4 regions of the Mesorhizobium sp. P2_D6 genome follow, and region 2 is predicted to be linked to each of the others. Evidence: riboswitches for the same ligand, from Rfam matches in the RefSeq annotation. Region 2 holds a riboswitch; each other region holds the start of a gene.

Region 1 (7,308 bases), on a different contig from region 2:
ACGAGCATCTGCATGCACCGGGCACGCTCACTTTGCCCGCGACGACCCTGGTCGATGCCTGGACCGAACTTGGCCTGTCAGTCGCCCGCGCCGGGGTGAGAAAACTGATCGTCGTCAACTCGCATGGCGGCAATGAAGAGATCATGGGCATCGTCACGCGCGAGCTGCGCGTGCGTGAAAGGATGCTGGCGGTGAAGACCAGCTGGCAGCGTTTCGGCCGCCCGGCCGGCATGTACACCGGGCTGGAAGATCGCCACGGCATTCATGGCGGCGACGTCGAGACTTCACTAATGCTGCATTTCCGCCCGGAGCTGGTCGACATGGGCATGGCCGACAATTTCGTCTCCAAGGTCGCCCGCGCCGAGACCGAATTTGCGCTGCTGCGCCACACCGGCACACACGCCTTCGCCTGGATCGCCAGCGACCTCAACCCCAACGGCGTCGTCGGCGACGCCTCGATCGCCACCGCGGAAAAAGGCCGGCTGACGGCGGAGCATCAGGCCGACGGTTTCATCACCCTGTTGAAGGACGTGCGCAAGGCGAAGCTCGCCGACTGGTTGGCGTAAAGCTCAGCCATCGATCTTGAGAACAAACGGCGTGCCCTCAAAAGCGTCGGCGCCACGTCCGATCGCTTCGATCGCTTCGATCATGCGGCCTTGGCGTGAGAGCAACGTATCGGCTACCGCGATCAGCCGCGGATTGGGCGTCGCCGAGGGCGAAAGCTTCCGCAATGTCTGCGCCAGTTCCGCCTCGTCGCGCTTCGGCGCCAGCGCTGCAGCAATGATATAGGCCGAGGCGGTCGAGCGGCTGATGCCGGCGTAGCAGTGCACGACCATCGGCTTGGCGCGATCCCATTTGCGGGCAAAATCGAGCAGATTGCGCACATGATCTTCGCCCGGCATGGTCATGCCGTCCTGCGCCACCGCAATATCGTGCATGACCAGATGCAGGTGGTTTTCCCGCGCAATCGAGGCCGGCCGCGTCACCTCGGTGCCGGCGGCAAGCAGCGACAGCACGCGCTCGGCGCCGCTTCTGGCCACCGTCTCCTCGAGCTTGGACAGCGAACAGACATGGATCATCGCGCTATCTCCCTGGCGCTATCGTCGCGCCGTGCGGCCCAGTCGGCAAGCGCCGATTCGAGCCGTTGCCATTCCTCATCGGCACCAGGCAGCCCGGCACGCAGCACCTGTGGTCGGTCGGAAAAATGCCGAAGCAGGATGCCGCGCTCGCCGAGCGCCGAAAACAGCCCGGCCGCGTCCGGCATTTGAAGATAGCGAAACAGCGTCGTGCCACCGGCGACGGGAATCCCAAACCGGGCAAACAGCGCATCCAGCCGCGCGGCATCCTCCGCCAGCCGGCGCCGCATGTCAGCCTGCCAGCCGCTGTCGGCAAGCGCGCGGATGCCATATTCGAGCGCCGGACCGGCGACGGCCCAGGGTCCGAATTGCGTCTCCAACCTCTCGACCGCCAGCGTGTCGGAAAGTGCAAAACCGAGCCGCAGGCCGGCAAGGCCAAAGAACTTGCCGAAGGAGCGCAGCACGACGATGCCGCCCTGCCCGACATCGCCGGCCAGGCTTTCCACGTGCGGGCCGACATCCATGAAGGCTTCGTCGACCACCAGCAGCCCGCCCTTGGCGCGCAACTCCCCGGCAAGCAGCAGCAGCCTTTCCCGCGACACGACACGTCCATCGGGATTGTTGGGATTAACGACAATGGCAAGGTCAGCTGCGGCAAGCACCTCGACATCCTCGACCTCCGCCACCGCATGGCCGGCGATGGCGGCCACCCTGGCGTGTTCGGCATAGGTCGGCCCCAGCACCAACGCCCGGCCTGGGCTCACCAGCGAGGCGACGCGCGGCAACAGGATCTGCGTGCCCGGGGCTGCTGCAACATGCACCGCCGACGGCGCGCCATAGGCATCGGCGGCGACCTTAGCCAGTTCATGCAGACGCGCCACTTCCGGCAATCGCGACAGAGCGGTGGCGGGCAGATCGAAAAGCGGGTAGGAGTGCGGATTGATACCTGTCGAGAGATCGACGAAAGGCTGTGGCGCGTGGGGGAAGAGCGCGCTCGCCCGGCCAAGGGATCCACCGTGATCCACCGCAGCAATCGCTCCATCAGAAAGCTTCATGTCGGTCCTGATCGCTTTCCTGTCGCTGGCCATCGAACGCATCCTGGGCTACCCGGACTGGCTGTTCCGTGCCGTTGGCCATCCCGTCACCTGGTTCGGCAGGCTGATAGCCTTTCTCGACCTCCGGCTCAACCGCGACACTGATTCCGACGCGCGGCGTCGTCGCCGCGGCATGCAGGCGCTGCTGGTGATCGTGCTGGTGCCGGCGCTGATCGCCTTCATCGTGCAAATCCTGCTGTGGCAACTCTTTCCTGCCGGGATGATCATCACGGCGATCATGGCCTCGTCGCTGCTGTCGCAGAAGAGCCTCACCGAACATGTCGAAGCGGTGGCCGATGCGCTGGACACCGGCGGGCTGGCGCTCGGCCGTATTGCCGTCGCGCGCATCGTCGGCCGCGACCCCGAAAAGCTCGACCACGCCGGCGTCAGCCGCGCCGCGATCGAAAGCCTGGCCGAGAATTTCTCCGACGGCATCGTCGCGCCTGCCTTCTGGACCGGGGTCTGCGGGCTGGCCGGCGGTGTCGCCTACAAGGCCGCCAACACCGCCGATTCGATGATCGGCCACCGCACCCCGCGCCACGAGGCCTTCGGCCGGGCGGCGGCACGCTTCGACGACTGGATCAACCTGCCGGCCTCCCGGCTGACGGCGCTGTTGATCGTCGCTGCCGCCTTTCTTGTCCGCGACGCCGACCCTCGCAACGCTTGGGAAGCTGTGCGCCGCGACGCCAAAAAGCACCGCTCGCCCAATGCCGGTTGGCCGGAGGCGGCGATGGCAGGAGCGCTCGGCCTGGCGCTGGCCGGCCCGCGCAGCTATGGCGGCGTTGTCGTCGAGGATGCGTTCATGGGCGAAGGCGGCCGTCGCGAGGCGGAGAGCCTGGACATCAGGCGGGCGTTGAAACTCTACCAGGTCGCCGACTATCTGCTGATCGCGCTGTTCGGGTTGCTCTCGGCGGCGCTGATCGCGATGACGTTCTGAACGGTTCTTACCCTCCCCACAAGGGGAGGGTAACCCGGCTCAAAACTCAATCCCTTGCTGCGCTTTCACGCCCGCAGAAAAATGGTGCTTGGTCACGCCCATCTCGGTGACAAGATCCGCTGCCTCGACCAACGCCGGCTTGGCGTTGCGGCCGGTGACGACGACATGCAGGCCTTCGCGCCGCGCCTTTAGGGCCGCCACGACCTTGTCGAGATCGAGATAGTCGTAGCGCAGCGCGATGTTCAGTTCGTCCAGCACGACAAGGCTGATGGACGGATCGGCGATCAACTCCAGCGCCTTGGCCCAGGCTGCCTCGGCCGCCGCAATGTCGCGCTTCAGGTCCTGCGTTTCCCAGGTGAACCCCTCGCCCATCGTGTGCCAGATGACACGGTCGCCGAAAGCGGCGAAAGCATTCTTTTCGCCGGTGTGCCATTTGCCCTTGATGAACTGGACGACGCCGACCCGCTTGCCATAGCCGAGCATGCGCAACGCCAGGCCGAAGGCCGCCGTGGTCTTGCCCTTGCCGGGTCCGGTGTTGACGATGAGCAGTCCCTTCTCGACCGTCTTTTCGGCAACCTCGGCGTCCTGCACCGCCTTGCGCTTGGCCATTTTGGCACGGTGGCGTTCCTCGTCTTTTGCGTCGATGTCGGTCATTATTTCACCTTGAGCGGCAGCCCGGCCACCATCAATAGCACCGTATCGGCAATTGCCGCGACGTGCTGGTTGAGTCGCCCGGCAGCGTCGCGGAACCGGCGTGCCAGCGCATTGTCGGGCACGATGCCTTGCCCGACTTCGTTGGAGACCACGAACCACGGTCCGCGCGGCTGCGAAAGCACATCGGCGAGCCGCTGGCATTCCACCGCGAGATCATGGTCGGCCAGCATATGATTGGTCAGCCACAGCGTCAGGCAATCGACAAGCACCGGCTGGTTGTCGGGCAAGGCCTCGAGCGCGCCGGCGAGATCGAGCGGCGCATCGACGGTTGCCCAGCCCTCGCCGCGCCGCGACCTGTGTTGCGCGATGCGCTCACGCATCTCATCGTCATAGGCTTCAGCGGTGGCGATATAGACCCATGGCGGCGGTAGCGCCGTCGCCAGAGTTTCGGCATGCGCGCTCTTGCCGGAGCGCGCACCGCCGATGATGAAGGTCAAACTGCGATCAGGCAAAGCTGTCGCGCAGGCTGGTCGCCGTACCGGTGAAGCGTCCGCGCACCACACCGACAACCGCGCCGAGCACCAGCCAGAACACCAGATTGGTCACCGTCACCGCCACCACGAACTGGTGGTGCAGGCCTTCGGGGATCGGCGTCTCGAAGCTGTCCGGCTGCGGCGCGCCGACAATATGCGGCGCCACGATCAAGGCCACGGCCAGGATCGCCAGCGGCAGCGATTTGCGGAAGGCGATCAGGCCGAGACCGGCCGCGGTCGCCGCCACCGTTGCCCACCACCAGATCTGGCGCTGGGTGAGGTCGGCCGCCGGCATCGCCGGCAGTTCCGGCGGCAGGCCGAGGCCCGGCGCGAGCGTGAACACGGCAAAGCCGGCCAGACCCCAGAACACGCCCTGGCGCCAGTTGCCGATGCCGCCGGCGAATTCGGAAACCGCCACCAGGACCAGCGCGAAACCGATGCCGGTGACGATATTGGCCAGCACGCTGAAGGCGAAGCGTTCGAAGCCGTCGGCCGGCGCCCAGCCTTCGTCCTCCGCCGGCGCGGCTGCTTCAGCCGGTGCCGGTGCTGCGCTGCTCATGGCATTGGTGTCCTCAGCGTTGGCGGCGGGCGCCGCGGCATGCTCATGTTGATGGCCGCCGCCGGCCTGTTCGTAGACTTCCGCCTTCAGGATGAGCGGCACGGTTGCATAGGCCTGCATGCAGGCGAGAACGACGCCGGCCACGAGCCCGGCGATCGCCGCGACGAACACGACGTTGCGAAACAGATTCATGATGTCAGATCCTCGTCAGTGGCAGGGAAACGCCATCGAATGGCGATAGTCGTGCGCGGCATTGTGGACCGCATCGATATGCGAGAAGCCGACAACGCCGATGACGAAAATGCCCAGAAACGCGCTAAGCACGAGCTGCATGAAGCGCGACTGCGAGGAGACGGAAGCGCCGAGGGAGACGGAAGCGGTATTCATATCTTGTCCTTTCGCCCTCCACCCGAGGGCATCGAAGTCAGTTCCCTGTCGCCGGCAGGTCTCCTGGCTCGCGGATCAGCGCCCTTCCCCACCTTCCCGAAGAAAAATCCTCAGTGGCTTGGAGAGGACTACCGCACACAGTTGCGGGGGCAGCCACGGCATTGGGCAACAAGTCAGCCCTCACCGCATTCCCTCTTGGTCCCTAACGGAACCGACGACATGCGTGACTATAGGCTGAAACAGCCGCATCCGGCAAACCAAATTCCGCCGGCCAACAGCGCGAATGCGCCATGCGGCGTTACGGGTTCAAGGCGGTGATCCGCTCGGCAACCAGCCGCTGCAGCCGCCACAGATGGCGGTCGTGAATGCCGCGCTCCTCCAGATTCTTCACCGTGTTGTAGAGATAGTCGGCGCCCGACCCCCAGTGCCCGCAGGATGTGGCCAACCGCTCGACGACCTTCGCCTCGTCGAGCGGACCTGAATAGGTCAGGCCGTTGCGGTTGATGACGAAAGCCAGCGCCCTGAGCGGACCGGCCTCGCTTGCAAGCTTCAGCATGCGCGGCCGGTAGCTTGTCGGCTTCAGCGTGACTTCGCGCCGGAACAGCCGGCCCAGTTGGTGGCGTCGGTTGTCGTCGGCTAGCCGAAAGGCAACGCCTTTGCACTGGCCACCGCTGTCGAGCGCCATCATCAGGCCGGGGCTTTCCTTGGTGCCCCGCCAGCGCGTCATGTTCATGCAAAAGGAACGGTGCCAGCCGCGCGCCAGCGCAACACGCTCCTCGACATAATCGATTTCCGGTTTCCAGATCAGCGAGCCATAGCCGAAAAGCCACAGCGGTTCGGTGTCCGGAAGCTCGGCCTGCAATTCATCCAGCAGCGAATCATAGTCGCTGTCATCCAGATGCATCGAGTCTGGATCCGGCCCGGGGTCCCTGATCTCGCGCCAGCAACGCGCGACCAGCTCCGGCGTAAGCGACATCTGTCGTGCGGCCACGTTCCGAATCCCCCATATCCACGACATGATTATGCGCCGCGCCCCAAACCGGCAATGCGGCACCCTGATTGACAAACGATTTGCCGAGGTGTCGGCTGGTGTATCCCCAGAGGAAGCCAGCCATGCAACCCAATCCGAGCCAGCGCGATCCCTATAATGGCCTGACCCGGCTGGAGCCGACGCTGCCGTCTTCGGCCTATTGGGACGCCGGCGCATACCAGAGCGATCTCGACGCCATCTGGTACAAAAACTGGCTGCTCGTCTGCCGCGAGGCTGACCTTGCCCAGCCTTTGGCGTTCAGGACATTTCGTGTCGGCACGCAGGAAATCGTCGTGCTGCGCGACGACACCGGCGAACTGCGCGCCTTCCACAACACTTGCCGGCATCGCGGCTCGCAGCTTTGCCAGGAGAGCGAGGGCCGGCTGAAGGCGCGGCTCATCACCTGCCCCTACCACGCCTGGTCCTATTCGCTGCGCGGCGATCTGGTGCGCGTTCCCTCGAAATCGCTGCCCGACGGTTTCGACAAGGCCGATCATCCGCTCTACCGCGTGGCGCTCTCGGTCTGGCGCGGCTTTGTCTTCGTCAACCTGGAGGAGGACGCGGCCGGCTCGGCGCAGGCATCCTTCGATCCGGCTTCCGGCAACCTCGGCAACTGGCCGCTGGAAACGCTGGTATCAGGCCATGTCCTGCGCAAGGTGATGAACTGCAACTGGAAGATCTTTTGGGAAAACTTCAACGAGTGCCTGCACTGCCCTGGCGTCCACAAGGACCTGTCGCGGCTGGTGCCGATCTACGGCCGCGGTCTGATGAGCCGGCACGACGACCCCGACTGGGTTCGCCATGCCGACAATGACGCGCCGGAGTTTTCCGGCGGCTTGCGCGCCGGCGCCGAGACCTGGTCGCGCGACGGCCAGACGCATGGTCCCATATTCACCGGCCTAACGCTGGCCGAGCGTGCAGCCGGCCAGACCTATGCCACCAGCCTGCCATCGATGTTCATCGTCGGCCATGTCGATTATGTCCGCACCGTGCGCCTGACACCGCTCGACCCCGAGCAGACCGAACTCACCGCCGAGT
Region 2 (7,308 bases):
GCCTTGGACGGCGCAACCGGCGCTGCGGCCGGCGCCTGCGAAACCGTAGCGGCCGGCGCAACTGCGGCTGGCGCCGCTTTGGCAGCCTTGGTCGCCGCCTTGGCTTCCTTGTCGCGCGTCGCCTTGAGGATCGCCTTTTCGCTCTTCAGCGTCGTCAGGCCGGGGGCCGGCTCCGAGCCGGTGCGGCCATTCTGCGGTCCCGTGGGAACCGTGGCACCCTTGCCCGCATCGTAGAGATCGATGATTTCGGCCAGCCGTTCCGGCGTCAGATCCTCGAACGTATCCTTGAAGACCATCACCATCGGCGCGTTGACGCAGGCGCCGAGGCACTCGACCTCTTCCCACGACAGCGTGCCCTTGTCGTTGGTGTGGAACTGGTCGTGGTGGATCTTCGAGCGGCACACATCCATCAGCGCTTCCGAGCCGCGCAGCATGCAGGGCGTGGTGCCACAGACCTGGATATGCGCGCGCGTGCCGACCGGATTGAGCTGGTACTGCGTGTAGAAGGTCGCGACCTCGAGCCCACGGATGCGCGGCATGCCGAGCATGTCGGAAATCGTCTCGATCGCCGCCTTGGTGACCCAGCCTTCCTGCTCCTGCGCGATCATCAGCAAGGGAATGATCGCCGACTGCTCGCGGCCCTTGGGGTATTTCTTGATCCATTGCTTGGCCACCGCCGCATTCGCCCGGTTGAAGGCGAAGGTGGCTGGCTGGACGCTGGCTTCTGCGAGACGGCGGACTGACATTTAGCGATCGACCTCACCAAACACGATGTCGAGGGAGCCGAGAACGGCGGTGACGTCGGCCAACATGTGGCCGCGGCAAAGGAAGTCCATGGCCTGCAGATGCGCGAAGCCCGGCGCGCGCAGCTTGCAGCGGTACGGCTTGTTGGTACCGTCGGAGACGAGATAGACGCCGAACTCGCCTTTCGGCGCCTCGACGGCGGCATAGACCTCGCCGGCCGGCACGCGATAGCCCTCGGTGTAGAGCTTGAAATGATGGATCAGCGCTTCCATCGAGCGCTTCATCGCCTGGCGCTTGGGCGGCACCACCTTGCCGTCGAGGTTCGACACCGGTCCGGCGCTTTCCTTGCCGAGCAAGAGGTCGACGCACTGGCGCATGATCTTGGCCGACTGGCGCATTTCTTCCATGCGCACGAGGTAACGGTCATAGCAGTCGCCGTTCTTGCCGATCGGGATATCGAAATCCATTTCGGAATAGCATTCATAGGGCTGCGACTTGCGCAAATCCCAGGCAGCGCCCGAACCGCGCACCATGACGCCGGAAAAACCCCAGGCCCAGGCATCGGCCAGCGACACCGTGCCGATATCGACATTGCGCTGCTTGAAGATGCGGTTGCCGGTAAGCAGCTTGTCGAGATCGTTGAGCGACTTCAGGAACGGATCGATCCACTTGCCGATGTCCTCGACCAGCTTCGCCGGCAGGTCCTGGTGCACGCCGCCGGGGCGGAAATAGGCGGCATGCATGCGCGAGCCGGAAGCCCGCTCATAAAACACCATCAGCTTTTCACGTTCGACGAAGCCCCACAGCGGCGGCGTCAGCGCGCCGATGTCGAGCGCCTGCGTCGTCACATTGAGGATGTGCGACATGATGCGGCCGATCTCGCAATAGAGCACGCGGATCAGTTGCCCACGCTTCGGCACCTCTATACCGAGCAGCCGCTCGGCAGCGAGCGCGAAGGCATGTTCCTGGTTCATCGGCGCGCAATAGTCGAGCCGGTCGAGATAAGGTACGGCCTGCAGATAGGTCTTGTGCTCGATCAGCTTTTCGGTGCCGCGATGCAGCAGGCCGATATGCGGATCGACGCGATCCACGACCTCACCGTCCAACTCAAGCACCAACCTCAAAACACCATGCGCCGCAGGGTGTTGAGGTCCAAAGTTAATGTTAAAATTGCGGACGGAGGTTTCGGCCATTCTGGCGCCTCAATTCGTCTTGGCTTTTTCGTCCCCGGGCAGCACGTAGTCGGTGCCCTCCCACGGGGAAAGAAAATCGAAATTGCGGAATTCCTGCTTCAATTCCACCGGCTCGTAGATCACGCGCTTGGCCTCGTCGTCGTAGCGGACTTCGACGAAACCGGTCAGCGGGAAATCCTTGCGCAGCGGGTGACCCTCGAAGCCGTAATCCGTGAGGATGCGGCGCAGATCCGGATGGCCGGAGAACAGGACGCCATAGAGATCGTAGGTCTCGCGCTCATACCAGTCGGCGCCGGGATAGACTGATGTCAGCGACGGCACCAGCGTCTCTTCGTCGGCCTGGACCTTGATGCGGATGCGCAAATTCTGCTTCGGAGACAACAGATGATAGACGACATCGAAGCGCTTGATCCGTGACGGATAGTCGGCGCCGCAGACATCGATGATCGAGATGAACTGGCAGCGTGGATCGTCGCGCAAGAAGGTCGCCACGTCGATCAGGTCGCCGGGCTCGACGGAAATGCCGAGCTCACCATAGGCCAGCACCGCGTCTTTGACGCGGCCCGGCAGCTTTTCGCCGAGATAGGTCGACAGTTCGCTAAGGGATGCGGCCATGGATTTACCGTTCGATCGTGCCGGTGCGGCGGATTTTCTTCTGCAGCAGAAGAATGCCGTAGAGCAGCGCTTCGGCGCTCGGCGGGCAGCCGGGCACATAGATGTCGACCGGCACGATGCGGTCGCAGCCGCGCACCACCGAATAGGAATAGTGGTAGTAGCCGCCACCATTGGCGCAAGAGCCCATCGAGATGACGTAGCGCGGCTCCGGCATCTGGTCGTAGACCTTGCGCAGCGCCGGCGCCATCTTGTTGGTCAGCGTTCCCGCGACGATCATGATGTCGGACTGGCGCGGCGACGCGCGCGGCGCAACACCAAAGCGCTCCGAATCGTAGCGCGGCATCGAGGTGTGGATCATCTCGACGGCGCAGCACGCCAGACCGAACGTCATGAACATCAGCGAGCCGCTGCGCGCCCAGGTGATCAGCGCCTCGGTCGAGGTGACCAGAAACCCCTTGTCGGCGAGTTCATTGTTGATCTCGAGGAAGAACGGATCGTCAGAACCGACCGGACGTCCGGTATTGGGGTCGATCAGGCCCTTGGGCTTCGGCGCGACGAGTGTGCCGGAACTGTCGTTCAATCCCATTCCAGCGCTCCTTTTTTCCATTCATAGGCGAAGCCGATGGTCAGCACCGCCAAAAACACCATCATCGACCAGAAACCGAGCATGCCGATCTTCGAGAACGACACCGCCCACGGGAACAGGAAGGCCACTTCCAGATCGAAGATGATGAACAGGATCGACACTAGGTAGAAGCGGATGTCGAATTTCATGCGGGCATCGTCGAAAGAGTTGAAGCCGCACTCATAGGCGGAAAGCTTTTCCGGGTCGGGATTGCGGTAGGCCACCAGGAACGGCGCGATGATAAGCGCCAGGCCGACGACTGCCGCCACGGCGATGAAGAGGACGATGGGCAGGTACGAACTGAGCAGTGCGTTCATGCTGCGGCTTTCCGTTGGCGGCCAATCCACTTTGATTACAGCAACCAACCCTAATGCGGAAGCGTGACAGTTTAACCGCTGAACCGTTTTAGGTGCCTATGCTGCAACGCGGCGAGGGTTAGCGCAGGGCTTTCGGCGAAGCAAGTCAAACCTTGTTCAAAACGCAGTGCTGGACGGCAGGTCGGGAAAAACTGGTCCGATCCGCTCCTGTTTGATTTCCTTCACCTTTTACTCCACTTTTGTCTCCTGACATGTCTCCCGCCATTCGCCTGCTAGCATGGTCGGAATCACCGGCTAAAAATGCGCGAACAGGACCAGGGCAAAGGCATCTTGATGAAGGACAAAATATCGCTCGCCACGGCCAGGCGGATCGCACTGGCCGCGCAGGGTTTTACCGACCCCCGCCCGGGCGGCACACCCGATCGCCGCCACCTCGCCCGGGTGCTCTCGCGCACCGGCCTGCTGCAGATCGATTCCGTCAGCGCCGTGGTGCGCGCCCACTATATGCCGCTCTATTCGCGCCTTGGCCCCTACCCGCTGGCTTTGCTCGACAATGCCGCCATCACCCGCAAGCGCGCGGTGTTCGAATATTGGGCGCATGAGGCCTCGTTTCTGCCGGTCGAGACCTGGCCGCTGATGCGCTGGCGCATGCAGCGTGCCGAGAGCGGCGACGAAATGTATCTCGGCCTCGCCAAATGGGGCCGCGAGCACGCCGCCTATATCGAGGAGATCTACCGCGCGGTCGCCGAGCGCGGTCCGATCGCCGCTTCGGCGCTCGAAGGCCAGAAGGGCTCGGGCGGCTGGTGGGGCTGGAGCCATGCCAAGCATGCCTTCGAGTGGCTGTTCTGGGCCGGCCGTATCACCACGGCCCACCGTCGCGGCTTCGAGCGCTTCTACGACCTGCCCGAGCGCGTGCTGCCGCAGGCGATCCTCGATCTGCCGGTGCCGGCGGCCGAGGACGCGCACCGCGAGTTGCTGCGCATTTCCGCCCGCGCCCACGGCATCGCGACATCTGGCGATTTGCGCGACTATTTCCGCCTGTCGCCGGCCGACATGAAGGGCCGGCTGGAGGAACTGGTCGAGACGGGCGAGCTTTTGCCGGTGCGCGTCGAAGGCTGGGACAAGCCGGCTTACCTCCACAAGGACGCCCGCCTGCCGCGAAAAATCGAAGCCCGCGCCTTGCTGGCGCCGTTCGACCCCGTCGTCTTCGAGCGTTCGCGCAGCGAGCGTCTGTTCGATTTCCACTACCGCATCGAGATCTACACCCCGGCCGAAAAGCGCCAATACGGCTATTATGTCCTGCCCTTTCTGCTCGGCGACCGGATCGTGGGGCGCGTCGACCTCAAAGCCGACCGTCCCGCCAGCGTGCTGCGCGTCCACGCGGCTTATGCCGAACCCAAAGCGCCACCTGAGACCGCCGCACAACTCTTCGAGGAATTGAAGCAGATGCAGGGCTGGCTTGGCCTCGAGCGCATCGAAGTGACGCCGGCCGGCGATTTGGGACAGCCTTTGGCCGACATTGCCATGTCGTAGCCGTGCGTTGACAGTACTGCCCGCAAAAGCCTAAATCCGCTGCAGACGGTCCCCTGCCCGCAACGGCTGGGGCCAAGAGGGAATGCGGTGCGGGACAAAATCCCAAATCCGCGGCTGTCCCCGCAACTGTAAGCGACGAGCCAAGGCCGAAAGCCACTGGGTAACACCGGGAAGGCGGCTACCAAGGCGATGACCCGCGAGCCAGGAGACCTGCCGTCTGCGACAGAAGAATCCGATCGCCTGGCGGGTTTCCGGGCAAGGAGCCCGGTTTTTGGACCAGAACAGCAGTTTTTCGGCTGGCACAGCGGATATTTCGTCCGCCGATAGCGACGCCTTGGTCGGCGTCACCGTCATCGTCTGCGCCTCCTGCCGCGACGAGACCGGCTCAGACGCCCATCCCCGCGCTGGCGAATTGCTGGCTGAGGACACGCGCCGCGCCGCTGCCGGCGACATCCGTGTCCGCACCGTCGAATGCCTCGGCAATTGCAAGCGTCGGCTCAGCGCCGCGATCCTGCGCGATGGCTGCTGGAGCTATGTCTTCGGCGACCTGACCACGACCAGCGGCGCCGACCTCGTCACCGGCGCAAAACTCTTCGCCACCTCGACCGACGGCCTCATCCCCTGGCGCGGCCGGCCCGATAGCCTCAAGCGCGGCCTCGTTGCCCGCATCCCACCCCTCGACATGTTGAAGGACTGACCATGAACGCTCCAAATCCGGCCGGCAATCTCTCCCGTGTTCCCTGCACCGTCGTCACCGGCTTTCTCGGCGCCGGCAAAACGACGCTGGTCCGTCATCTCCTGGAAAACGCCGGCGGCAAGCGCATTGCCATCATCGTCAACGAGTTCGGCGACATCGGCATCGACGGCGAAATCCTGAAAGGCTGCGGCATCGACACCTGCCCGGAGGAAAACATCGTTGAGCTGGCCAATGGCTGCATCTGCTGCACCGTCGCCGACGATTTCGTGCCGGCCCTCGACCAGATCCTGGCGCTGACGCCGAAGGTCGACCACATCCTGATCGAGACCTCAGGGCTGGCTTTGCCCAAGCCGCTGGTCCAGGCTTTCCAGTGGCCGAGCGTGAAGAGCCGCGTGACGGTCGACGGCGTCATCGCCGTGGTCGACGGCCCGGCACTGGCCGAAGGCCGCGTCGCCAACGACATGGACGCCCTGCAGGCACAGCGTGTTCAGGATGAGACGCTCGATCACGACGATCCAGTCGAGGAAGTCTTCGAGGACCAGATCGCCTGCGCCGACCTGATCATCCTATCGAAGAGCGACCTGATGGATTCAGCCGGTTCGGCCCGCGCCAACGCCATCATCAATGAGCATTCCGCCCGCGCCGTAAAAATCGTGGCGACCGCGCATGGCAAGGTCGATCCCTCGATCCTGCTGGGCCTCGGCCTCGCCGTCGAGGACGACATCGAGAACCGCAAGTCGCACCATGACGGCGCTTTCGACCACGAGCACGACGACTTCGACACCTTCATCGTCGACATTCCCTCGATCGCCAATCCCGACGAACTGGCAAAGCGCGTCACCACCATTGCCGAAGAGGAGAATGTGCTGCGCGTGAAAGGCTTCGTCGATGTCGGCGGCAAGCCGATGCGGCTTTTGCTGCAGGCCGTCGGCCCGCGCGTCAACCATTACTATGACCGCGCCTGGACGGCCGAGGACGACCGCCGCTCGCGCCTCGTCGTCATTGGCCTCAAGGGGCTGAACCGCCCGGCGATCGAGCGTATACTCGCCGGCTGATCTCAGGCACGAGCCGCGATGCACATCCTCACCACGACATCCGCCTCGCTCGACGATCTCGCCGAGCCGGTCGATCTCAGGCAGACGCCGGCGGATATTGTGGCGCTGTCCTTCACCGATAGCGACCTCGCCGGGCTGGCGGCCGCATGGAAGGCTGATGCCGGCCGCCTGCCCTCGATGCGATTGGCGGCGCTCCGCGACCTGCGCCACCCCATGTCCGTCGACCTCTGGGTCGACAGCGTCGCTCGCCACGCCAAGATGATTTTGGTGCGCATCCTCGGCGGCTACGACTGGTGGCGCTACGGCTGCGACCAGCTTGCAGCAATCGCCCGAGAGCGGGGCATCAAACTCGCCCTGCTGCCCGGCGAAAGCCACGACGAGGACCTGCGCCTGATCGAAGCCTCGACGCTGCCGCGTGAGGAACTGGACGCCTTGCTTGATTATTTCCGCGAGGGCGGCCCGGAGAATATGACAGCGCTGATGCAGCGGCTGGCGGGGCTGGCCGGGTACAATGTGGTGGCGGCCGAGC
Region 3 (7,308 bases), on a different contig from region 2:
GCGGGGCTTGAGGAGATCACCTCCGGTGAGCTGAAGATCGCCGGCGAGGTGGTCAACGATGTGCCGCCTTCGAAGCGCGGCATCGCCATGGTGTTCCAGTCCTATGCGCTCTACCCGCACATGACCGTCTACGACAACATGGCGTTCTCGATGAAGATCGGCAAGGAAAGCAAGGCCGAGATCGACAAACGGGTACGGCAGGCAGCCGAGATCCTGCAGCTGACCAAATATCTCGACCGTCTGCCCAAGGCGATGTCGGGCGGCCAGCGCCAGCGCGTCGCCATCGGTCGCGCCATCGTGCGCAACCCGAAAGTGTTTCTGTTCGACGAGCCGCTGTCGAACCTCGACGCGGCGCTGCGCGTCGCCACCCGCATCGAGATCGCCAAGCTCAAGGAATCGATGCCGGCTACAACGATGATCTACGTCACCCATGATCAGGTCGAGGCGATGACGCTGGCCGACCGCATCGTGGTGCTGAAGGACGGCCATATCGAGCAGGTCGGCACGCCGATGGACCTCTACAAGAAGCCCGGCAATCTGTTCGTCGCCCAGTTCATCGGCTCGCCGGCCATGAATATCTTGCCGGCGACAATCGACAAGACCGGCGACCCGACCATCGTCAGCCATGTCGGCGGCCGCAAGGCCACGGTGCCGATCGCGACACCGGCTTCGGCCAAGGGCGCGGCGGTCAGCTTCGGCGTGCGGCCGGAAGATCTGTCGGTCGCCACCGGCACGGAGTATCTTTTCGAAGGCGTGGTGGACTATGTCGAGCAGCTCGGCGAGGTCCAGCTGGTCTATGTCGACATCGGCCGCGCCGACCTGCCGCTGGTGACCAAGCTGCCCGGCAATGTCGAGGTCAAGCGCGGGGCGAAGCTGCGGTTGACTGCGGATGCCGGCGACCTGCACATCTTCGACGCCGACGGGCATTCCTTCTCGCTCAAGCCGGTGGAAGTGAAGGCGGCCTGAGATCGGCGCGTCGTATCGGCATGAAAAAGAGCGGCGGGCCAGGCCCGCCGCTCTTTTTTAAAACTTCGGCTGTTAGAGCAATTCCAGGAAAAGTGTGAGCGGTTTTCCGTCCGGGAATTGCGAAAAACAAACAGATAGAGCGGTTCGCCGTTTCTGTGAAACGGTGAAACGTTCTAGCGATTGCCGAAGAGGTTCCGGTCGCTGCCTTGCGGGGCGGACTTCTGTACGTCGCCCGACGAGTTCAACAGCTTGTAGACCGGCGAACCGGTGTTGGGCACCGACGACGTCCGGGTGTTGTCGACGTTGACGGTCGCCTGGTTGTCGACGGCGCTAGAGCCGACATTGTCGTTGCGGGCATAAGCACTGCCGGCGGCAATCAAAAGCGCAGCGGCAGCAAGAGCGATCTTCTTCATGTCAAGTCTCCTGAATTTTTATCATGTGGCAGAGCGGCTGGTGATCACGCCGCTCTGCAGCTTGTTCGATGTTCGACTGGGATCGTTGTCCGAAAAACTCTGAGGTCAGATCCCGATCGTCTGTTAGCGACCGAAGAGGTTACGGTCGGCGCCCTGTGCGGGGGCCTGAGCAGCCGGATCCGACTTCGCAACCGAAGCCGTGTGGCCACTATCCGTCGACGTAACCGCAGGCTGGTTGGCGCCGTTCGAACCATAGTTGTCACTGGCGGCGAAAGCGCTGCCGGAAACGGCCAGAACGGCGGCGGCAGCAACGATGATCTTTTTCATTTTAAATACTCCTGAATTTCTTCGAGATCCCAAGAGCGGCGGACAGGCCGCCACGCTTTTGTTTGGATCGGTATCAGCTGTTAACGGCCGAAGAGGTTGCGGTCGCTGCCCTGAACGACGGGCTGCTTGTCAGCGGGCACCGACTTCTGAATGGAAGCCGTATACGAGCTGTCAACCGCGGCAGCGGGCTGGTTCGCACCATTGGAACCATAATTGTCGCTACCAGCGAAGGCGCTGCCGGTGATGGCCAAAACGGCGGCGGCAGTAAGGATGATCTTTTTCATTTTTAGTACTCCAGTTTTGCTGTCCGTCTAGCGGCGTGTGGTGGGAGCAATTCGCGTCGTTCGGACAAGCCCCGATGTGGGAAAGCCATAGGCTGGTTTCCAATCACGAAGTTGTTCCGGCTGGGCCATGATTTCACCTCTTGTAATTTTCATAAGCATGCCTATCATCTCACTTTGTGTAAATAATACAAAGTCTTATGTGACCATGCCGTCTGGCTCACCGAGTGTGTCCGGGCGTCAGCGTTCACACTGTCCTGCACGCATTGTCAACAGAAACGAACCGTTCGGTTCGATTTTAGAAACTGCTAATAGTCACTTTTCGATACCGTTGACGTGTTTTCCCTTAGTCGGCAGTCTGATTCGTGGTGATTTGCGAGGGGCCGCGATCCGCCCCGAAAACAACGCCGTCAGCCCCACGATCGTCTGCCGCCGCGTTTGTCGTGCGTGTCGCGCCGCATGGAGACGATGTCGCTTTCATGCCGATGTCGCGATCGCTGCCGTGATTAGATGATCCCATCTCAGGTGCCGCTTCGTGACGACGGAGCGGAGAATTGGGAAGCCGGTCAGAATCCGGCGCTGCCCCCGCAACGGTGGTGGAGTTCAAGTCGCAACGGGAGACCACTGGGCAAGAAGCCTGGGAAGGTGTCGCGATGGTCCGCAAGGACAACTCCAGAGCCCGGAAACCAGCCCGAGATGCTTGAACTCGACTGATCGCGGTGGGCGGTCAAGAGGTGGATAGCGCATGCCGGCATATTGCCGGCCTGCGGCCGATCCTTCCTCCATCACCACCAAGTTCAGTCCTTAAACCACGAGGACAGAACTATGGATGCGCGCAACGACATGCTGAGGCTCTTGAACGGCCGCAAGCAAGGCTTTTCGCTCGAGCAACCCTTCTACACCGACCCGGACTATTTCAAGCTCGACATGGAGCTGATCTGGTATCGTGACTGGCTGTTCGTCGGCCATGATTGCGAACTGCCGAAGCCCGGCAGTTATATCACCGTGCAGATCGGCGACTATCCTGTGGTGCTCGTCCGCGATCAGAAGGGCAACATCAACGCCTTTCACAATTCCTGCCGCCATCGCGGCAGCCGGGTCTGCAACACCGAGAAAGGCACGGCGGCAAAGCTCGTCTGCCCCTATCACCAATGGACCTACGAGCTCGACGGCCGACTGCTGTTCGCCCGGCAGATGGCCGAGGGTTTCGACAAGAGCCAGTTCGGCCTGAAGCCGGTCGCCTGCGAAAGCGTGGCCGGGTACATCTTCATCTGCCTGGCGAAAGAACCTGCAGACTTCGCGCCGATGCGGGCCATGATCGAGCCCTACCTCAAGCCGCACCGGCTGAGCGAAGCCAAGATCGCTTTCGAATCGACCATCGTCGAGAAGGGCAACTGGAAGCTGGTCTGGGAAAACAACCGCGAGTGCTACCACTGCGCCGGCAACCATCCCGAACTCTGCAAGACCTTCCCGGAAGCGCCGACGGTAACCGGCGTGCAGGGCGCCGACAGCGATCCGGAGATGCTGGCGCATTGGGCGAAATGCGAAGCGGCGGGCCTGCCGAGCAAATTCCGCATCGATCCGGCCGGACAATACCGCGCCACCCGCGCGCCGCTGTTGCGCGATGCCGTCAGCTACACGATGACGGGAAAGCGCGCGGTGGCGAAGAACCTCTCCGACACTGTTGCCGCCGACCGTATCGGCACCTTGATGCACTACCACTATCCGACGACCTGGAACCACATCCTCATCGACCATGCAGTGACCTTCCGGGTGCTGCCGATCAGCGCCACCGAAACCGCGGTGACGACCAAGTGGCTGGTGCACAAGGATGCGGTCGAGGGTGTCGACTACAACCTTGAAGAGCTCACGCATGTCTGGACCGAAACCAACGACCAGGACCGCCGCATCGTCGAGGAAAACGCCTTCGGCATCCTGTCTCCGGCCTATGAGCCGGGCCCCTATTCGGAGCTGCATGAGGGCGGCGTGATCCAGTTCGTCGAATGGTACGCAGCCTTCATCGGTCCGCGCCTTGCCGAAGGCGGCCGGCCGGCGCTGCGCAGCGTCGCGTGAGCTCATGTCGCCCAAAAGTGTATTGCGGTTTTGGGATCACGACATGAGCAGAGCAAAAAGGACAGAGGGATGAATGCGATGACGGATCTTGGGCTCTATCGCCATCTCGACCAGATGGCGCCGTGGAATGACAGGCTGCAGGTGCTGGAGGTGATCGGCGTCAGCGACGAGGCGCCAGGCGTCAAGACCTTCACCTTCCGCTCCGACAACCAGACCTGGTTCCGCTACAAGCCGGGTCAGTTCGTGACGCTGGAGCTGCCGACACCGGACGGGCCGCTGATGCGCACCTACACGCTGTCGTCATCGCCGTCGCGGCCGTTTTCGATCGCAGTAACGGTCAAGGCGCAGGCCGGCAGCATCGGCACGCGATGGATGTTTGACCATCTGACGCCCGGCTCGCATGTCAAGGCCTATGGACCGGCCGGCGACTTCTCGTTGCACAGCCACCCGGCGGCCAAATATCTGTTCATTTCGGCCGGCTCCGGCGTGACGCCGATGATGTCGATGCTGCGCTGGCTGAACGACTGCGCGCCATGGACAGATGTCGGCTTCGTCAATTGCGCGCGGCGTGCGGAAGAGATCATCTTCCGCAAGGAACTCGAACTGCTCGGCGGTCATATGCCCGGCCTGTCGCTCGGCTTCATGATCGAGGAACGCTCGAGCCGTGAAGGCTGGTACGGCCATATGGGCCGCATCGACGCGATCCGGCTGCCCTTGCTGGCGCCCGATTTCCGCGAGCGCGAGATCTTTTGCTGCGGTCCCGATCCCTTCATGCGCGCCGTGCGCGGCATGCTGGATGCCGCCGGCTTCGATATGATGAAATATCATCAGGAGAGCTTTGCCGCGCCCGCGGTGGAGGAAATCCCGGCGCCGTTTGCGTCTCCCGCTGAAGAAGGCATCACTGCTCCTGCCGAAGCCGTGACGCCGATCCGCTTCTCGCTTTCGGAGGTCGACGCCGAATGCGTCGCCGGCCAGACCGTGCTGCAGACGGCGCGCGCCTCGGGCGTGCGGATTCCCGCTGCCTGTGAATTCGGCCTGTGCGGTACCTGCAAGGTGAAGAAGGTCTCCGGCGGTGTCGAGATGAGCCACAATGGCGGCATCCTCGACCACGAGATCGATGACGGCTTCATTCTTGCCTGCTGCTCAAAACCGCTGTCGGCGCTCGAAATCGAGGCCTGAGCGGCCGCCATAACCGTAGCTGCTCATCAGGCGCAGACAGGGTGCCTGCGGGTCTTTGTCTTGCCAAGAATGGGCCAACTGATTTAGACGCACTCTCGGAAGGGCTTGCCAGACCGTGAAATCGGCGCGATCCCTTCAAGGGCGTCTGGGACGGGATGGAGCGATGCAGCAACGGGTCTATGCGGTCGCGAGCAAGGATATCGTGTTCGAATCGTTCGATGGCGAGGCCGTCGTTCTCGACCTCTCGAATGGCAAATATTTCGGCTTCTCCGATTCCGGCAGCCGCATCTGGCAGGCGCTGTCGTCAGGCGTCGCCGCCCAGGCGCTGGTCGGAGCGAAAGCGGGTGCGGCGACAATAGGGTTGGCCGATCTCGACAGCTTCATTGCCCGGTTGCTCGACTTCGGGCTACTGGCGGCTGCGGAAACACCAGCGCAACCGCTTTCAGGCGACCTGCTGGCTGAGCTTGCCGCCACCAGCGAGCCGCTCAGAGTCGACGTCCATGACGACCTTGCCGATCTCATCATCGTCGACCCGATCCACGAGGTCGAGGAACCGCTCGGCTGGCCGGCGGTGAAACAGGCATAGACATTCCCACAGGCTTCCAGGGCGCATTCGCGACGCCGGTCGCCGGAACACAGGCCATGTCCTCGATCACGCTGCGGACCCTGTCGAACTATGCGCGCCACGTGCTGGCAGCGACCGAAGACGCCGCCGCCAGCTACGCCGTGGCCGCCAAGATCCGGTTGCCCCTGCTGAACCTGACGATCCACCTCAGCCATGGCGCCCTGGCGGATGCCATGGGCCATGCATTTATACAGGCTCCGGACAATCAACCTGTATCCGGCAACTGCCGCATTTTCGTCGCCCATCCCGGCATTGACGGCATCTCCGCCCCGGCGAGCTGGGGCCGGGGCGAGTACAACCATCATGCCTTTGCCGGCCGGCTGGCCGAGGCCGGATTGCGCGGCAGCTATTATCATGACCTCGACTTCTGGCAATTCCATGATCCGCAACGCCATGTCGGGGCGCAGCTGATGATGTCGGCCGACGCTTATCCGCCATGGGAACAAGGGGCGCCGTTGCGGGCGTTCCTGCACTGGGAATATGCGGCGCGCGGCATGCGGCTCACCCATGCCGGCACACTGGGCATCGACGGCAAGGGCGTACTACTGGCCGGCGCCGGCGGCGCCGGTAAATCCGGAACCGTCGTTGCAGGTCTCCTCAACGGGCTCGACAGCGTCGGCGACGACTATGTGCTGGTCGACCGGACAGATCGCGTGACAGCGCGGCCCCTGTTTGCCACGCTCAAGCAGGACCCGGAGGGTTTCAAGCGGCTGAAGCTGGGAGACCGGCTGAAATCGTACCAGCCGCTGAACTGGCAAGGCAAGCACGCGTTTCACATTGACGAGATCGCACCTCGGCCAATCCCTGAAAATCTAGACATTATCGCGTTGATGGTGCCACATATCGGTGGAGGTACGAAAAGCTCGATCATGCCCATATCGCGCAAGGACGCCATGATTGCCCTGGCACCGTCCGGCATCGTGCAGATGCCGGGCGAGCGGGAATCCGGCTTTCGCTTTTTCGGCGACCTCACTCGCGATCTGCCTTGCTACCGGCTGTCCCTGGGGACCGAGCCGCGGGAGATCGCAGCTGCGATAGCGGATTTCATCCTGGCAGGCGCTGCATGAGACTGAGCGTCATCATGCCTGTCTACAACCGCGAACTCTATGTCGTCCCCGCGCTGCGGTCGCTGCTCAGGCAACGCGACGATGCCGATCTCGATATCATCATTATCGACGACGGTTCGACGGACGGCTCCGTCGACGCCGTCCGGACGCTGATGCAGGAGGCATCGTGCATCCGACTGTTCCAGCAGTCCAACCAGGGTGTGGTCAAGGCACGCAATGCCGGCCTGAGGCAATTGCTGCCGCAGGCCGAGTTCGTGACGTTCCTGGATTCGGACGACGTTTCCCCGGCTGGACGGTTCAAGGCCGACCTTGCCCTCTTCGAAGCCGATCCTGCCCTAGAGCTGACGTATTCGCTGATGACGCGCGTCGATCTCATG
Region 4 (7,308 bases), on a different contig from region 2:
TCGATGTCGATTTTGCCAGCCTCGCCTGGAAGCTGCACCAACTTCGCACCGGCGGTGTAGAACTCCGGCGCGCCGCACTCGTCCCGGTTGATGTGTGCGTCGGCGTGCGAGAGGATGCTGCCCCATGGCGGCGTAATCGCCGCGAGCGCCAGCGCGTTTGCCGCCGACCCCGTCGAAACGAGGAACACGTCGACCGCATGCTCGAACACCTCGGCGAGTTGGCGCTCGACGGTATGCGTCAGCTCATCGTTGCCGTAGGGAAGCGCCTGACCCGACGCGCACGCGGTGATGGCTGCGATCACCTCGGGGGAGACGCCGGCGATGTTGTCGCTGGTGAAGCCGCGGGGGCGGGTCTGCTTGCTTTCGTTCATGGTCTTGACGCTCGTTTCATCCATTGAGCGTCAAAGCTAGACCGTTTCGCCGCGCGCTTTATTGAACGATATTCAAACCGAGAGGTAACGCGCCGGCGTCACCCCCAGCACCGCCTTGAAGTGCCGGGTCAGGTGGCTCTGGTCCGCGAACCCGACCGCGACGGCAACCTCGGCGACCTGCCGACCTCGCCTCAGCAGCCGTCGCGCCTCGTCGATGCGGACCTGGATCAGGTAGCGAGTGGGCGGCAACCCGAAATGCGCCTTGAAGCCATCGATCAGCGTCGCCTTGGAGCATCCGGCGAGGGCGGCGAGAGTGGCGAGCTGCAGGACTTCGTCAAAGTGGGCATGGATGAAGTCACATACGTCGCGGAACCTCGGTGGCACGAATTTTGGCTCAGCAACGCGCGATCCGCCGGCCTGTGCGAAGACGTGGGGCAGGAAACGGATCAGATACTCCTCGATCTCCAGTGCCGAGCTATGCCCATGTTCAAGCAGGCGCCAAAACGCGCTGAGGCCGTGTGCAACTGGGGCATTCTCCTGGAACGGGCTTTTGAAGTCGATCGTTCCGGGTTCGTTTTGGCCGCTGTCCTCAAGGACTTGCCGGATAAGGCCTTCGGGCATGTAGAAGATTTTCTGGCTCCAGCCAAGATCGTCACCAGCACCCCCGAAGTGCGGTTCGCCGGGCGCGAAGGTCGCGACGGTGCCGCTACCGGCGTGCCAAACCTCACCTCGGCACCAGACATCATGGACGCCTCGCTCGATCAGCCCGATCAGATACTCGTTGTGGACATGCTTCGAGAAGTCCTGCCGACGATAATCCGCCGCCAGGTAGTCAAGCCCGCCAAGGACAGCGGAGTGCTTCATCACCGCGCGATTGCGCGGCGGTCGGCCCGGGGGGTCAGAACGGCCACGCGCCTTTTCGTCGCATTCTACGGCGGTATCGGCCACTTGATGATCAATCCAGGTCGGTCATCACAACGATATCGTGCTCTCGTAGCGAATTTCAAACCGAAGCAGGATTAATTGCCGCGCTAACAGGAGCCTGCTGCAGTGCGGGCAGCGGATTGGCGGGATTAATCGTGATTGAAGCTTGGGATGTGAACCAGAGCGACGCGTGCCCGGATGGCCGATATCGAGAAGACTAAGCGCTATCCCCCTCCGATCTGACGGATGAGGAATGGTCGCGGATACAACCGTTCCTGCCGGGCGCGGCCAAGACCGGGCGGCACGTGATAACGGACCTGCGCGAGGTCTTGAACGCGATCCGCTACATGGCCCGATCGGTGGCGGCTGGCGCGTGCTGCCAAAGGATTTCCCGCCCATATCGGTCGCGGTCGAGACGCCTTACGGACACGCCCACGGACTGCGCCAACTGGCTGGAACGTTCCCCGGCCTGACGGCGAAGCAGCAGGCGACGATCAAGGCGCTAAACGCAGAATACGCCAAAACTCGAAGCCGAGGACGAGCGGGCCAACGAACTGCCGGCCGATGTTGACGAACGGCTACCCGGGGCGGCTACGGCTGCACTCATTGTCGGATCTTCGACGAAGTCGCACATGAGACACAGCGCTCTCGGAGTGACCGCATTGTTCTGCAACGATTTTCTCATTTGGCACGACACATGCGGGGGCTATCCCGCATGAGCGCTCCGTCAATCTCGATTGATGCGAGCAGGATTCAATCAAGGCGCAGTGCGTCGCTTCTGAAGATCAAGGAGAGAAAAGTATGGCGAGAGCGCGAATTGGCGTGGCGCGGGCAATGACAGCGGCTGTCGTCCTCATCGTTGCGGGACAGGCCGGCGCGGCAGATGTTGGGCAAGCCGCGAGCGTCCCGCAGGCAGAAGCCTGCGTCGCGGAAGCGCCAAGCCCCTGGCAGATCCGCCTGCGTGCGTTGGGGGTGATCACCGAGGATTCGGGCTATGTCAATGCGGTGCCCGGCTCCGGTCTTTCGTATTCGAACACCGTGACGCCGGAACTCGATATTTCGTATTTCTTCACGGACAACATCGCCGCCGAACTCATACTCGGCACCACCTATGCCAACATCGATGGCCAAGGTGCGATCGGCGGGCTTGGCAAGGTCGGCAAGGTTTGGCTGCTGCCGCCAACGGTGACATTGCAGTATCATTTTACCGATTTCGACGCCTTTAAACCCTATCTCGGCGCCGGCGTGAACTATACGATCTTCTATCATCAGCAAGCCGGCAGCGCCGATGATCTCAAGGTCAAGAACACATTCGGCGCCGCGCTGCAGGTCGGATTCGACTACATGGTGGACGAGCACTGGGGCGTCAACTTCGACGTGAAGAAGCTTTTCCTCAAGCCCGACTTCGACGTCACTGTCGCCGGCGCCAAGCTCACGGGCAAGGCCAAGCTCGATCCCTGGTTGATAGGCGCAGGTCTCACCTACCGCTTCTGAGGACGAAGCACACTGGGGGGGCACTTTTCGAAGTCCGCGCGCGGATCTTCCGTGCCGAGAAGTGGACCCGCGATGGTTCTTAAAGGAGTTGTTGGCACGCGCGTAGAAAACGATCATTGCGACGTGATCGGTGTGCCGGCCGCTCCCACGCAAGTTGATCGTCTTTCTCCTGCGATTCTGCGGCAGGGGGGGATGGCGCGAGTGTCGCTGCCAGGCGATGTGGTGACCTGGGCGGCAGCCCGTCACCAGACGCTCAGGCAGATGCTTTCCGACCAGCGTTTCAACAAGGACTGGCGACAGTGGCGGGCGCTGCAGGACGGCGAGATTCCCGAGGATCATCCGCTGATCGGGATATGCAAAGTAGACAACATGACCACGGCGCACGGCGCCGATCACCGGCGCTTGCGCGGCCTGCTGTCCAGCAGCTTCGCGCCCAGTCGTATCGCCTTGCTGGCGCCACGGGTCGAACAATGCGTCGATCGACTCCTGGCCGAGATGGCGCAGCGCGGCGGCAGTGCCGATCTGATGTGCGAGTTCGCCGCTCCGCTGCCCACCAACGTGACCGCCGAACTGTTCGGTTTGCCGGACGAACAGCGCGAAGAGATCGTCGCGCTCACCTACAGCCTGGCCAACACCTCCGCCACAGCCGAAGAGGTGCGACAGACGCGGCAGCGCATCCCGGAGTTCTTCCGTCGCCTGATCGCGCTCAAGCGGGGCCAGCTCGGCGATGATCTGGCTTCGGCCCTGATCGTCGCGCGTGACAATGGCGAGCTCGTTTCCGACACCGAGCTCATCGACATGCTGTTCATGGTGCTGTCTGCGGGCTTCGTGACCACCGCCGGCGTCATCGGCAATGGCATGGTGGCATTGCTGACGCATCCGCAGCAACTGCACCTGGTGCGCAGCGGCCAAGTTCCGTGGTCACAGGCGATCGAGGAGATCCTGCGCTGGGGCAGCTCAGCGGCCAATCTGCCGTTCCGCTATGCCACCCAGGACGTGGAGATCGACGGATGCATGGTCCGCCGCGGCGATGCCGTCCTGATGGCGTTCCATGCGGCGAACCGGGACGAAAAGGCCTTCGGTCCCGGCGCCGACAGGTTCGATGTCACCCGGCGGCACAACCCGCATTTGTCGTTCGGCGAGGGGCCGCATTCCTGCCTGGGCGCTGCGCTGGCGCGCCTGGAATTGTGCTGCGCCTTCCCTGCGCTGTTCGGGCGGCTGGAGGATCTGGCGCTGGCCATCGCCGCGGAGGACGTCGTCTACATGCCGTCTTACGTCATTCGCTGCCCGCAGCGCCTGCCGGTCACCTTCCGCCCTTCCGTCGCTTAGCGAGTGCGGCACGCACCCCAGATTCGGTGATTCTCGGTTCGCCGGGATGGCTGGTCTCGCACGAGGGGGGGGCGAGCATGCCCGGTTACGCACGATCGTGACGCCGGCCTTCAGCAACCGCAGGGTGAAGCTGCTCGCGCAGCAGGTCGAGGCGATCGCCACGCAGTTGTTCGAGACGCTGACGGCCCAGCCCCAACCCGCCGACCTGCAGCGCCACCTCTCCTTTCCGCTACCGGACGTGGTCATCAGCGCGCTGATGGGGAATGCGCAAGCACGCTGAGCAAAGCCGAGCGGGGTACAAATACCGGGATTCCCGGCGGACCGTGACGGCCTCGCCCCACTTTACGCCCTTGAGCCCGGCGACCTCGATCTGATCCGGCGTCGCCGATAGGGACAAGGACCTCTCCGAGCCTGCACTGATGAGAGGCGGCATCGTATGCGGCTTTGGGCGAAAGAGACCGATCAGCGCAAGGGCATTATTCGCATCATCACATAAACATCTCGTTATATGTATTGACAAGGAGCAAAGCGGCTGTGATTATGCGTATGTCATGGTTCTCCGCGCGGCACTGCTGTAGCGGAGCTAAGAGGGAAGCCGGTGCGATGCCGGCGCTGCCCCCGCAACTGTTAGCGGCGAGCCAAGCCCATTGGTGTCACTGAGGCGAACGGCCTCGGGAAGACGGGCAGAGGCTTTGACCCGCGAGCCAGGAGACCTGCCACGACGAACAACGTCCACGGGCGGGGTGTCTCGGTGGTCGCAGTAGCCCGGCTTCGTGCCGCCTGCTCGCGCGTTCCTTGTCCCCACGCCCCAACCATCGGGGTATGGCATGACTGTCTCTCAACAAATTCCTGTGACAACGCTCGGCGTGCCGCGTATCGGTCGACGGCGGGAACTCAAATTCGCGCTTGAAAGCTACTGGTCCGGAAAATCTCCCGCTGCCGACCTGCTCGCGACGGCGAAGGCGCTACGCGCCGCCAGCTGGAGGGAGCAGCACGATCGCGGCGTGTCGAAAATCCCGTCCAACGATTTCTCGCTTTATGACCATGTGCTCGACACCGTCGCCATGGTCGGCGCCGTGCCAGCACGATACACCTGGACTGACGGCGAGGTCCCACTCGATACCTATTTCGCCATGGCGCGCGGCAACCAAGGTCAGGCCGCTGATTGTGGACATGCCGGTGACGAGCATGCGGCCAACGGGCATGGCCTCGCCGCGATGGAAATGACCAAATGGTTCGACACCAACTATCACTACATTGTGCCGGAACTTACGGACGATCAGACCTTTGCCCTCTCGTCGGCGAAACCGGTCGATCATTTCCTCGAGGCCAAGGCGCTCGGCATCCACACGCGCCCGGTCCTGCTTGGACCGGTCACCTTTCTCAAGTTGGCGAAGTCACCGGAGGAGGGTTTCAACCCTGTCGCGCTCCTGCCACGGCTGCTGCCCGTCTACGACGAGCTCCTGCGGAGGCTGAAGCTCGCGGGAGCCGATTGGGTGCAGATCGATGAGCCGGCGCTCGTGCTCGATCTGATTCCCAACGAACGCGATGCATTCCAATTCGCCTACTGCCGGCTGTCGAAGGCAGCACCCGAGCTGAAGATCATGATCGCTACATATTTCGGATCGCTGGGAGGCAATCTCGAGACCGCAATTTCTCTGCCCGTGGCGGGACTGCACGTCGATCTCGTGCGCGCTCCAGAGCAGTTGGAGACCGTCGGCCGGCTCGCGCGGAAGGACCTTGTGCTCTCGCTCGGGCTGATTGACGGCCGCAACGTCTGGCGCGCGAACCTGCCTGCCATGCTTGACCGCATCAAGCCGATCGTCGCCGGTTGGCCGCTGGACCACGTGGAGATCGCCCCGTCCTGCTCGATGCTGCATGTGCCGATCGACCTGGACATGGAGACGGCACTCGATGCGGATGTGAAATCGTGGCTCGCCTTCGCGGCGCAAAAGACCGACGAGCTGGTCGTGCTCGCCCGTGCCCTGGCCGAAGGCCGGGACGCGGTCGCCGCCGAACTGGAGGCGTCGGCTGAGGCTGCCGCCGGTCGCGCGACATCCGCGAAGGTGCATGATCCGCTCGTCGAAGCACGGGGCGCCACCATCAAGGTCGCCATGACGCACCGGAAGAGCGCATTCGACGTGCGCTCCAAGCTTCAGGCCGACACGTTTGGCTTGCCATCCTTCCCCACCACGACGATCGGCTCCTTCCCGCAAACAGTCGAGGTTCGCAAGGCGCGGGCAGCCCATGCCAAGGGCGATTTGAGTTACGTCGACTATGAGGCCTTCCTGAAGAAAGAGATAGAAGCCGCCGTTCGCTGGCAAGAAGAGATCGGACTCGACGTGCTGGTCCACGGCGAATTCGAGCGCAACGATATGGTGCAGTATTTCGCTGAGCAGCTCCGCGGCTTCGCCTTCACGCAACACGGCTGGGTGCAGAGCTATGGCTCGCGCTTTGTGCGCCCCCCGATCATCATTGGCGATGTGTCGCGACAACAGCCGATGACGGTACACTGGTGGCGATATGCTCAGTCGCTGACGCCGAAGCCGGTGAAGGGCATGCTTACCGGCCCGGTGACGATCCTCAACTGGTCCTTCGTCCGAGACGACCTTCCGCGCTCAGCCGTCTGCCGCCAGGTCGCGCTCGCCATTGGCGATGAAGTGAGCGACCTCGAAAAGGCGGGCGCCAGGATGATCCAGATCGACGAAGCCGCACTGCGCGAGGGCTTGCCGCTGCGCGAGGCCGACTGGCAGGCCTATCTCGACTGGGCCGTCGAATGCTTCCGGCTGGCTTCAACCGCGGTCGGCGATGCGACCCAGATCCACACCCATATGTGCTACTCCGAGTTCGGCGATATCGTGGACGCGATTGCCGCAATGGATGCCGATGTGATCTCCATTGAAACCTCGCGCTGGCAGATGGAACTGCTCGATACGCTCCGAACCTTCAAGTATCCGAACGGGATCGGTCCTGGTGTCTATGACATTCACTCGCCGCGGGTCCCGGAAGTGGGGGAGATCTCCAACCTCATCATGCTTGCGCGCGATCGATTGCTGGATGGCCAACTGTGGGTGAATCCCGACTGCGGTCTCAAAACGCGCAGATGGGAGGAGGTCCGCCCTGCCCTGGTGAACATGGTGGCTGCGGCAGGCGCAGTTCGGGAAAAAGCGCAGACGGCGTAGGGCTCGGT

What was found. A riboswitch is a leader RNA that binds a small molecule or an ion and turns the genes downstream of it on or off. The one in region 2 is predicted to bind cobalamin.
Region 1: it holds a riboswitch for cobalamin, as region 2 does, so the genes downstream of both, AC1D1L_RS14220 (CbtB domain-containing protein) here and AC1D1L_RS30620 (DUF1636 family protein) in region 2, are expected to answer to the same signal.
Region 3: it holds a riboswitch for cobalamin, as region 2 does, so the genes downstream of both, AC1D1L_RS02655 (aromatic ring-hydroxylating oxygenase subunit alpha) here and AC1D1L_RS30620 (DUF1636 family protein) in region 2, are expected to answer to the same signal.
Region 4: it holds a riboswitch for cobalamin, as region 2 does, so the genes downstream of both, metE (5-methyltetrahydropteroyltriglutamate--homocysteine S-methyltransferase) here and AC1D1L_RS30620 (DUF1636 family protein) in region 2, are expected to answer to the same signal.

The regions. Positions count from the first base shown of each region.
Region 1 is NZ_JBFUEG010000005.1:440,119-447,426, forward strand. It holds gene AC1D1L_RS14185 (creatininase family protein) at 1-566, shown strand, start outside; gene AC1D1L_RS14190 (tyrosine phosphatase family protein) at 570-1,079, opposite strand; gene cobD (threonine-phosphate decarboxylase CobD) at 1,076-2,131, opposite strand; gene cbiB (adenosylcobinamide-phosphate synthase CbiB) at 2,130-3,107, shown strand; gene cobO (cob(I)yrinic acid a,c-diamide adenosyltransferase) at 3,147-3,761, opposite strand; gene cobU (bifunctional adenosylcobinamide kinase/adenosylcobinamide-phosphate guanylyltransferase) at 3,761-4,273, opposite strand; gene AC1D1L_RS14215 (CbtA family protein) at 4,266-5,045, opposite strand; gene AC1D1L_RS14220 (CbtB domain-containing protein) at 5,061-5,240, opposite strand; cobalamin riboswitch at 5,277-5,471, opposite strand; gene AC1D1L_RS14225 (gamma-glutamylcyclotransferase) at 5,539-6,231, opposite strand; gene AC1D1L_RS14230 (aromatic ring-hydroxylating oxygenase subunit alpha) at 6,354-7,308, shown strand, end outside.
Region 2 is NZ_JBFUEG010000025.1:21,112-28,419, forward strand. It holds gene AC1D1L_RS30590 (NADH-quinone oxidoreductase subunit E) at 1-746, opposite strand, end outside; gene AC1D1L_RS30595 (NADH-quinone oxidoreductase subunit D) at 747-1,937, opposite strand; gene AC1D1L_RS30600 (NADH-quinone oxidoreductase subunit C) at 1,947-2,552, opposite strand; gene AC1D1L_RS30605 (NuoB/complex I 20 kDa subunit family protein) at 2,557-3,138, opposite strand; gene AC1D1L_RS30610 (NADH-quinone oxidoreductase subunit A) at 3,129-3,494, opposite strand; gene AC1D1L_RS30615 (winged helix-turn-helix domain-containing protein) at 3,828-5,027, shown strand; cobalamin riboswitch at 5,057-5,259, shown strand; gene AC1D1L_RS30620 (DUF1636 family protein) at 5,299-5,724, shown strand; gene cobW (cobalamin biosynthesis protein CobW) at 5,727-6,779, shown strand; gene AC1D1L_RS30630 (cobaltochelatase subunit CobN) at 6,798-7,308, shown strand, end outside.
Region 3 is NZ_JBFUEG010000001.1:589,650-596,957, reverse strand. It holds gene AC1D1L_RS02675 (ABC transporter ATP-binding protein) at 1-966, shown strand, start outside; gene AC1D1L_RS02670 (DUF680 domain-containing protein) at 1,140-1,379, opposite strand; gene AC1D1L_RS02665 (DUF680 domain-containing protein) at 1,503-1,706, opposite strand; gene AC1D1L_RS02660 (DUF680 domain-containing protein) at 1,787-1,990, opposite strand; cobalamin riboswitch at 2,494-2,696, shown strand; gene AC1D1L_RS02655 (aromatic ring-hydroxylating oxygenase subunit alpha) at 2,813-4,060, shown strand; gene AC1D1L_RS02650 (FAD-binding oxidoreductase) at 4,139-5,239, shown strand; gene AC1D1L_RS02645 (PqqD family protein) at 5,403-5,825, shown strand; gene AC1D1L_RS02640 (serine kinase) at 5,882-6,931, shown strand; gene AC1D1L_RS02635 (glycosyltransferase family 2 protein) at 6,928-7,308, shown strand, end outside.
Region 4 is NZ_JBFUEG010000015.1:64,095-71,402, forward strand. It holds gene AC1D1L_RS25690 (threonine aldolase family protein) at 1-395, opposite strand, end outside; gene AC1D1L_RS25695 (AraC family transcriptional regulator) at 444-1,319, opposite strand; gene AC1D1L_RS25700 (hypothetical protein) at 1,571-1,768, shown strand; gene AC1D1L_RS25705 (OmpW/AlkL family protein) at 2,097-2,789, shown strand; gene AC1D1L_RS25710 (cytochrome P450 family protein) at 2,862-4,118, shown strand; partial or broken gene AC1D1L_RS25715 (cytochrome P450) at 4,085-4,380, shown strand; cobalamin riboswitch at 4,654-4,853, shown strand; gene metE (5-methyltetrahydropteroyltriglutamate--homocysteine S-methyltransferase) at 4,970-7,300, shown strand.